One region of the Burkholderia sp. BCC1999 genome, then DNA from elsewhere that is predicted to be linked to it. Evidence: riboswitches for the same ligand, from Rfam matches in the RefSeq annotation. Region 1 holds a riboswitch; the other holds the start of a gene.
The links. A riboswitch is a leader RNA that binds a small molecule or an ion and turns the genes downstream of it on or off. The one in region 1 is predicted to bind manganese.

Region 1 (4,411 bases):
TGTGCGTGTTCGACGACATGGCGAAGCACACGCTGAAGGCGCTGCTCGAGCGCGGCGTCGCGGTGACGATCAACTCCGACGATCCGGCCTATTTCGGCGGCTACGTCAATGAAAACTACTTCGCGACGGCCGAAGGGCTGCAGCTCACGGATGCCGAAGTCCATGCGGTGATCCGCAACGGCTTCGAAGCGTCGTTCATCGAACCGGCGCAGCGCGACGCACTGTACGCGCGCCTCGACGCGTACTGGCAGGCCGCGTGACGGCCCGCATCGAGGAACGCTAGACAGATGAGACACGGCATCCGCTTCGCGACCACCGGTTCGGCCTTGCGCCGGGCCGGTCGCGGGCGTGCGCGCGTGGCGACGGCACGGTTCGTCGTCGCCCGCTCGTGCCTGCCGTCGCGGTGTGCCGTTCCGTTCGCCGCCGCATCGGTCACGAGCGCAACGGCTGCGAGGTTAGCCGGCAACCACTGGCTGGCGGCTTCGGCCGCCACGTTCGCCCGCGCACTCGCCTTCGGTCGTGCCGCACGCAGCGTGCCGCAACCGCTCGCGAAGCACCGTCCCGCCCCCGTGCGGCGTCGATCGCTTTCTTCTGTTCGCCTTACCTTGATGCAGGACCATTCGTCATGACGCAAACCGCTTTCCGTTCCCAGCTGCTGACCTTCAACGGCGACCCGGCGCAATCGAGCCAGGCCGCGAACCACGAGACCGACGGCCTCCTGATCGTCGCTGACGGCAAGGTCGTCGCGGCCGGCCCGTATGCACAGCTCGCGGCGACGCTCGCGCGCGACGCGGTCGTCCACGACCTGAGCGACAAGCTGATCGTGCCCGGCTTCATCGACACGCACATCCACTATCCGCAGACGGACATGATCGCGTCGCCGGCGCCGGGCCTGCTGCCGTGGCTCGACAAGTACACGTTCCCGACCGAGCGCCAGTTCGGCGACCCCGAGCATGCACGCGAAGTCGCCGATTTCTTCGTCGACGAACTGCTTGCGTGCGGCACGACGAGCGCGCTCGTCTACTGCACGGTGCACAAGCAGTCGGCCGATGCCCTGTTCGCGGCGAGCGACGCGCGCGACCTGCGGATGATCGCGGGCAAGGTGCTGATGGACCGCAACTGCCCCGAGTTCCTGCGCGACACCGCGCAATCGGGTTATGACGACAGCGCCGAGCTGATCGACCGCTGGCATGGCAAGGGCCGCCAGATGTACGCGCTCACGCCGCGCTTCGCACCGACGTCGACCGAGGCCCAGCTCGAAGCGTGCGGCGAACTCGCGCGCCGCCATCCGGACGTGTTCGTGCAGAGCCACGTCGCGGAAAACGTCGACGAAGTGAAATGGGTGGCCGAGCTGTTCCCGGGCCATCGCAGCTATCTCGACATCTATGACCGCTACGGTCTGCTGCGTCCGCGCGCGGTGTACGGCCACTGCATCCACCTCGACGACGAGGACCGCCGCCGGATGGCCGAGACGCGCACCGTCGTCGCGCACTGCCCGACGTCCAACTTCTTCCTCGGCAGCGGGCTGTTCGACTTCGACAAGGCCGGCGAACACGACGTGCCCGTCACGCTCGCGACCGACGTCGGCGGCGGCACGTCGTTCTCGATGCTGCAGACGATGAACGAGGCGCACAAGGTCGCGCGGCTGTCGGGCCACCACCTGACCGCGACGCGGATGTTCTGGCTCGCGACGGCCGGCGCCGCGCAGGCGCTCGACCTCGCCGACACGGTCGGCACGCTCAAGCCGCGCACCGAGGCCGACTTCGTCGTGCTCGACCCGCAGGCCACGCCGCTGCTGGCGCGGCGCACGAAGCGCGCGGATTCGCTCGAGGAACTGCTGTTCGCGTTCGCACTGCTCGGCGACGACCGCGCGGTGTACCGCACCTACGCGGCCGGCGAGCTCGTCCACGAGCGCGGCGCCGCGCGCCGCCCGGCCGCCGCGTAACGGTAACGGTAACGGCCCGCCGGAACGCTGTCCCGGCCGGCGCGGCACATTCGCCGCCGCGCCTGCCGGGCAGCCGGACGCGGATCGGGCCCCGACACCCTGCCCGACCGCCTTCCAGCACGCAATGCGCCGTGCTAGAATTCGCCGCTCATTGGGGAGTAGCCGCTCCGCTCGATGTCCCGCGCCCCCGGCGCGCATCGTGACGGAGGCGTCCGTCAACAGACTTGGCCGTACGGCCATGGCGGACGCAGCCACCTAGGCCTGGCGAGACCGATGGTTCACAGTGCGCCGCATCAGGGCCCGGCGCGCCGTGGATCGTCGCTCGCACGCACAACACCGGCCCGTGGAACCCCATCCGTGTCCCAAGCCTTCCTGATCTCCACCGGCGCCGTCGCCCTCGCTGAAATCGGCGACAAGACCCAATTGCTTTCCCTCGTCCTGGCCGCGCGCTATCGCAAGCCGGTGCCGATCATTCTCGGTGTGCTCGTCGCGACACTCGTGAACCACGGTTTCGCCGGCGCACTCGGCGAATGGCTCGGCGCGCTCGTCACGCCGTCGATCATGCGCTGGGCGCTCGCGTTCTCGTTCATCGCGATGGGGTTGTGGATTCTCGTGCCGGACAAGCTCGACGCCGACGAAGCCAACGCCAACCGTTCGCGGCTCGGCGTGTTCGGCGCGACGCTCGTCGCGTTCTTCCTCGCGGAAATGGGCGACAAGACACAGATCGCGACCGTCGCGCTGGCTGCGCGCTTCCAGGACTACATCGGCGTGGTGGCCGGCACGACGTTCGGGATGATGCTCGCGAACGTGCCGGCGATCCTGCTCGGCGACCGCTTCGCGCACCGCCTGCCGACCAAGCTCGTGCACGGGATCGCAGCCGTGCTGTTCGTCGTGCTCGGCGCGCTGGCGCTGCTGGGTATCGGGGTCTGACGGAAAGGGATGGCCGGCGCGGCCGGACGGCCGCGCCGAAATGAATACCGCGTTATTTCGCGACGGCCACGCCCGAGGCCGGTGCAACCGGCACCGCGCGTTCGTTGGCGGCCGGCGCCGCCGGCCCGCCGCGCTTGTCGACCGGCAGCCGGACCGAGCGGACCGCGCCGTTCGACAGCGGGAAATCGGCGAGCGCGCTACGCGCGAGGAACGGCATCGCGTACAGCAGCGTGCCGTTGTCGCCGGTCGTGCGCGCGGACACGTTGTACACCTCCTTGCCCGTCGCCCGCTCGGTGATGCGGATACCGAGCGTGTAGTCGAACACCTGGTACGTCTGCGCGACATAGCCGGCCGGCATCGGCCCCCAGGGACCCCACGGGCCCCACGGCCCGCGCCGCCAGTACGGCCCCGGCGCGAACCACGGGTCGTAGTAGACCGGCTGCGGCACCGTCACGAGATCGCTGCCGACCGCATAGGTCAGCCCGACGAGATAGCGCGCCTGCGCCGGCGGCACCTGCCGGAACGCATACGCGGACAGCTCGTTCGCGACGATCGGCTCGTAGGTCGACTGCTCGATGCTGTTCTTCTGCGCATCGGTGCGCGTGAACGCATAGGTGCGTGTCGCGTCGCTGCCGCTCCAGTCGGAGAAGGCCGTGACCTGGGTCGTCACATAGCTGGTGCAGCCCGTCAGCAGCGCCACGCACAGCGCCGCCGCCCAGCCCGCACCGCGAAAAATCCAATCGCGTTTCATGTTGATCCTCGTCGATCCGTCACCCGTTCGTCGCACCGCGCGAACCGTAACGGGATGCCGATAATACGCGGACTGCCGGAAGCGGTAAAAAGTTCGCCCGGCACGCAGCCGCAAGCCTTTGTACAATGGCCCGGTTCGCCTGGCCCGCGTGACGGGCCCGCCCCCCCCACTCCACCGATCTCGACGACCATGTCCGACAACGCCTCCTCCACCGTGATCCGCCGCGCCGACTACACGCCGCCGGCCTTCCTCATCGATTCCGTCGCGCTCGAATTCGATCTCGCGCCGGCCCGCACGATCGTCAGGAATACGATGCGCGTGCGCCGCAATCCGGATGCCGCGCCCGCGCCGCACCTGGAGCTGATGGGCGAAGCGCTCGAATTCGTCGGCGCATGGCTGGACGGCGCTCCGCATGGCGCCGTGCGCGCGCACGAGCACGGGCTGACGGTCGAGAACGTGCCCGATGCGTTCGAGCTGACGCTCGAAAGCGCATGCGCACCCGACCAGAATACGACGCTGTCTGGCCTCTACGTGTCGAGCGGCAACTTCTTCACGCAGTGCGAAGCCGAAGGCTTTCGCCGCATCACCTACTTCCTCGACCGCCCCGACGTGATGGCGTCGTACATCGTCACGCTGCGCGCCGACAAGGCCGCGTACCCGGTGTTGCTGTCGAACGGCAACCTCGTCGATTCGGGCGACCTGCCCGACGGCCGCCACTTCGCGAAGTGGGAAGACCCGTTCCGCAAGCCGAGCTACCTGTTCGCACTGGTCGCCGGCAAGCTCGT
Region 2 (4,411 bases), on a different contig from region 1:
GTCGGCGTGAAGATTTCCGGGCCTGACCTGGCCGGCATCGACGCGATCGCGAAGCAGGTCGAGGCCGCGGTGAAGCCCGTGCCGGGTGTCACCTCCGCGCTCGCGGAGCGGCTGAACGGCGGCCGCTACATCGACGTCGACATCGACCGGCTCGCCGCCGCGCGCTACGGGCTGTCGGTGGCCGATATCCAGTCGGTCGTGTCGTCGGCGGTCGGCGGCGACGATGTCGGTGAAGTGATCGCGGGGCGCGAGCGCTTTCCGATCAACATCCGCTATCCGCGCGAGATCCGCGATTCGCTCGAGAACCTGCGGCAACTGCCGGTTGTCACCGCGCGCGGCGCGCAGATCCGCCTCGGCGACGTCGCGCGCATCGACATCGCCGACGGGCCGCCGATGATTCGCAGCGAGAACGCGCGGCTGTCCGGCTATGTGTACGTCGATCTCCGCGGCGTCGACCTGAGCACGGCGGTCCGTGCCATGCAGCAGGCCGTCGCGCAACAGGTCGCGTTGCCGCCCGGCTATTCGATCGCGTGGTCGGGGCAGTTCGAGTATCTCGAACGCGCGGCGGCGACGTTGCGCACCGTCGTGCCCGTCACGCTCGTCGTGATCTTCGTGCTGCTGTTCCTCACGTTCGACTCGGCGGCCGACGCGCTGCTGCTGATGTCGACGGTGCCGTTCGCGCTGGTCGGCGGCTTCTGGCTCGTGTGGGCGCTCGGCCATGCGGTGTCGGTCGCGACGTCGGTCGGCTTCATCGCGCTCGCGGGCGTGGCCGCCGAGTTCGGCGTCGTGATGCTGCTGTACCTGAAGGGCGCGCTGCAGCGCCGGCTCGATGCCGGTGAACCGCTGACCGATGCGGTGCTGCTCGACGCGATCCGCGAAGGCGCGGTGCTGCGCGTGCGGCCGAAGGCAATGACGGTCGCCGTCGTGCTCGCCGGGCTCGTGCCGATCATGGTCGGCCACGGCGCCGGCTCCGAAGTCATGCAGCGTATCGCCGCGCCGATGGTCGGCGGCATGGTCACGGCGCCGCTGCTGTCGATGTTCGTCATTCCCGCCGCGTGGCTCCTGCTTCAGCGCCGTCGTGCGCGAAGCGCGGGCCGGGCGCGGCATTCCGATGCAGTTCCTTCCGGCACGAACGTGCCATCCATCCCAACCGGAGAATCACGATGAAGATGAATCAATTGATCGCCACCGCAACCGCCGTCGTCGCGCTCGGCGTTGCCGCCGTACCGGCGTTTGCCGCCGGCGAGATGTCGGGCATGGACATGTCCGGCATGAAGATGTCGTCGGACGGTGCGGCCGATTCGACTGCCGCGCTGACCGATGCCGAAGTGAAGAAGGTCGATGCCGCGAGCGGCAAGATCACGCTGAAGCACGGCGCCCTCGACAACGTCGGGATGCCGGCGATGACGATGGCGTTCAAGGCGAAGGACGCCGCGATGCTCGCGCACGCGCATGCGGGCGACAAGGTGAAGGTGCGGATCGAGAAGGTCGACGGCACGCTGACGATCGTCAAGCTCGTCAAGGGTTCCTGATCGTCCGGGGCGGGCGCAACCGTCGCCCGCATCCTGCACCTTGAAGCGCGCCGCGCCGACGTGTCCGTCGGCCGGCGCGCCCGGTCCTGGCGTCAGTACGTCAGCGCACAAGCGTCAGGACCAGATACCCTGCATAACCCGCGCCGTTCGCGAGCAACGCCCAGATCGCGAGCCCGCGCGTACGCGCGTTGAAGCGCAACCATGCAGCCGCCGCGAGCGTGATGATCACGCCGGTCAGCACTTCGGGGCGCGGCTCCCACGGCGTCAGCATGATGCCGATCGCGGGCAGCAGCGTACCCTGGAACACCATCGCGCCGGTGATGTTGCCGAACGCGAGCGTGTCCTTCTTGCGGCGGATCCACAGCACGCTGTTGACCTTCTCCGGCAGTTCCGTCGCGATCGGCACGATGATCAGCGACAGCAGCAGCGCCGAGATGCCGAGCACCTGCGACACGCCTTCCACGCCGTGAATGAAGCCCTTCGCGCCGCCGATCAGCAGCGCGAGGCCGATCAGCAACTGCAGCGCGATCGTCGCAAGATTGGTCGGCAGGCCCACGCGCGACAGGAACATCGTGTGCGGCGCCTCGGTGCCGTGCCCGGCATCGACGAGCCGGGTCGACGCGCGGAACGTCATCACGACGTACATCACGTAGATGCCGACCAGCATTGCGGCGAGCAGCGCGCGCACGGCCCAGTTGTGATGCGGGACGAACATCGCCGCGGTGGCCAGCGAGAACGCGGCGAGGAAGTAGTTCATGTCGCGCACGAAGCCCGTGCGTTCCGGTGCGATCGTGCCGCGCAGCCCGCGCGAGCGGATCACGGCGAGTGTCATCAGGAACGTGGTGAGCGTCGCGAGCATCAGCGGTGCGCCGAGAATCGCGCCGACGCCGATTTCCTCGTTCACGGCCTGGTTCGCCGTGCCGCCGGCCAGGGCGAGCAGCGGCACCATCGTTTCGGGCAGCGCCGTGCCGACGGCCGCGAACAGCGAACCGGTCACGCCTTCGGAAATCTTCAGGCGTTCGCCGAGATGTTCGAGCGCATTGGTGAAGACCTCGGCCGCGATGAGGATGACGATCAGCATGAACGCCAGTTCGAGGAGCATGAAGGTCATGCGGCACCTCCGCAGGCACGTGGAGGGCGGGCGGGGGAGCGCGGGGACAAGACGGCGGGGAACATGGGGACTCCGTGGTCGGACGCTGAAGAACCATGGCGCATCCGCCGACGTCCGACCAGGAACGACGCGATGCGCCCATGGTCTCGCCAGGCCGATCAGGCTGAACGCGCCACGGCCACAGGCCGAGTGTGTTGACGCGTTCGCTTTCCGGGGACGGAAAGCAGGCTACTCCCCAAAGACGAAGGGCAGTCTAGCCGAGCGGATTTCTTTCGACAAGCCTTCACTTCAAAAAAATATACCCCTCTCCCCTATAGGGGAAGCCTTCCGGATATATACTCCCCTTCCCTATTCAGGAGCCCGTCGTCGATGAGCCATACCGTCCGTGAAAAACAGAAGTTGCTGAACCGCGTGCGTCGAATCAAGGGCCAGGTCGAGGCCATCGAGCGCGCGCTCGGGGACGAGCGCGGCTGCAACGAGGTCCTGCAATTGATCACGAGTTGCCGCGGCGCAATGAACGGGTTGCTGGCCGTCGTGCTGGAAGACCACATTCGCGAGCATCTGGTCGATGCGCACGAACCTGACGCACACGAAGGCAGCGCGACCGAGCAGCTGATCGACGTGGTGCATAGCTATTTCAAGTAATCGGGGCAGAGCATGAATGCTTTCCGGGATGACGCGTTCGGCGCGGGGCATGACCATATCTTCCTCGGCGATGCGCACGAGCAGAACGAACGGAAGACGTGGATGGTCATCGGCCTGTGCTCGGCGATGATGGTGGCCGAGATCGTCGGCGGCACGCTGTTCGGATCGCTCGCGCTCGTCGCCGACGGGTTGCACATGTCGACGCACGCAGGCGCGATGCTGATCGCCGCGCTGGCCTATACCTATGCGCGCAAGCATGCGGACGATCCGCGCTTCGTGTTCGGCACCGGCAAGCTGGGCGACCTGGCCGGCTTCACGAGCGCGATCGTGCTGGCGATGATCGCGATCCTGATCGGCTACGAGGCGATTGCGCGTCTGCTTGCGCCCGTTCCCATTCATTTCGGCGAAGCGATTCCGATTGCCGTGCTGGGGCTCGCGGTGAACCTCGCCAGCGTGTGGCTGCTGAGCGGCGGCCATCACCATGGGCATGGCCATGACCATGGGCACGGTCATCATCATGGGCACGACCACGATCACGATCACGACGATGATGACCATCACGCGCATCACGATCACGGTTCGCAAACGGCGGCCCATCGCGACCACAACATCCGGTCGGCCTACGTTCACGTGATCGCCGACGCGGCCGTGTCGGTGCTGGCCATCGTCGGCCTGCTGCTCGCCCGCGCGTTCGGCTGGGTCTGGATGGATCCCGTCGCGGGCATTATCGGCGCGCTCGTGATCGCGAACTGGTCGTACGGGCTGATGCGCGATACGGGCGGCATCCTGCTCGACGTCAACGTCGATCGCAAGCTGGCGGCGCGCGTACGTCATGCGATCGAGGCGCTTGGCGACAAGGTCAACGATCTTCACGTGTGGCGTGTCGGCCCCGGCCACATGAGCGCGATCGTGTCGGTCGAGACCGTCGATACGGTGCGCGACGCGCGTTTCTACCATGCGCTGATCGAGGGTTTCGACGGCGTGTCGCACGTGACCGTCGAAGTGATGACGCCTGCGAAGGCGGCCTGACCGTGGCAGTGAAATCACCCTGTATCGAACTTTGCGCGTTTGACGGCCGGACGGGCTTTTGTGTCGGCTGCCTGCGCACGCGCGACGAGGCGCG

Region 2: linked by a shared signal. The riboswitch ahead of U5809_RS18330 (sodium:calcium antiporter) and the one ahead of U5809_RS08405 (TMEM165/GDT1 family protein) in region 1 are both predicted to bind manganese.

What each region holds. Positions count from the first base shown of each region.
Region 1 covers NZ_CAJPHP010000005.1:48,921-53,331, forward strand. The annotation lists gene U5809_RS08390 (adenosine deaminase) at 1-260, shown strand, start outside; gene U5809_RS08395 (hypothetical protein) at 288-629, shown strand; gene guaD (guanine deaminase) at 626-1,945, shown strand; yybP-ykoY riboswitch at 2,087-2,224, shown strand; gene U5809_RS08405 (TMEM165/GDT1 family protein) at 2,303-2,875, shown strand; gene U5809_RS08410 (DUF4136 domain-containing protein) at 2,928-3,626, opposite strand; gene pepN (aminopeptidase N) at 3,816-4,411, shown strand, end outside.
Region 2 covers NZ_CAJPHP010000011.1:222,339-226,749, reverse strand. The annotation lists gene U5809_RS18340 (efflux RND transporter permease subunit) at 1-1,167, shown strand, start outside; gene U5809_RS18335 (copper-binding protein) at 1,164-1,532, shown strand; gene U5809_RS18330 (sodium:calcium antiporter) at 1,633-2,643, opposite strand; yybP-ykoY riboswitch at 2,729-2,892, opposite strand; gene U5809_RS18325 (metal/formaldehyde-sensitive transcriptional repressor) at 3,013-3,288, shown strand; gene dmeF (CDF family Co(II)/Ni(II) efflux transporter DmeF) at 3,301-4,317, shown strand; gene U5809_RS18315 (DUF1289 domain-containing protein) at 4,320-4,411, shown strand, end outside.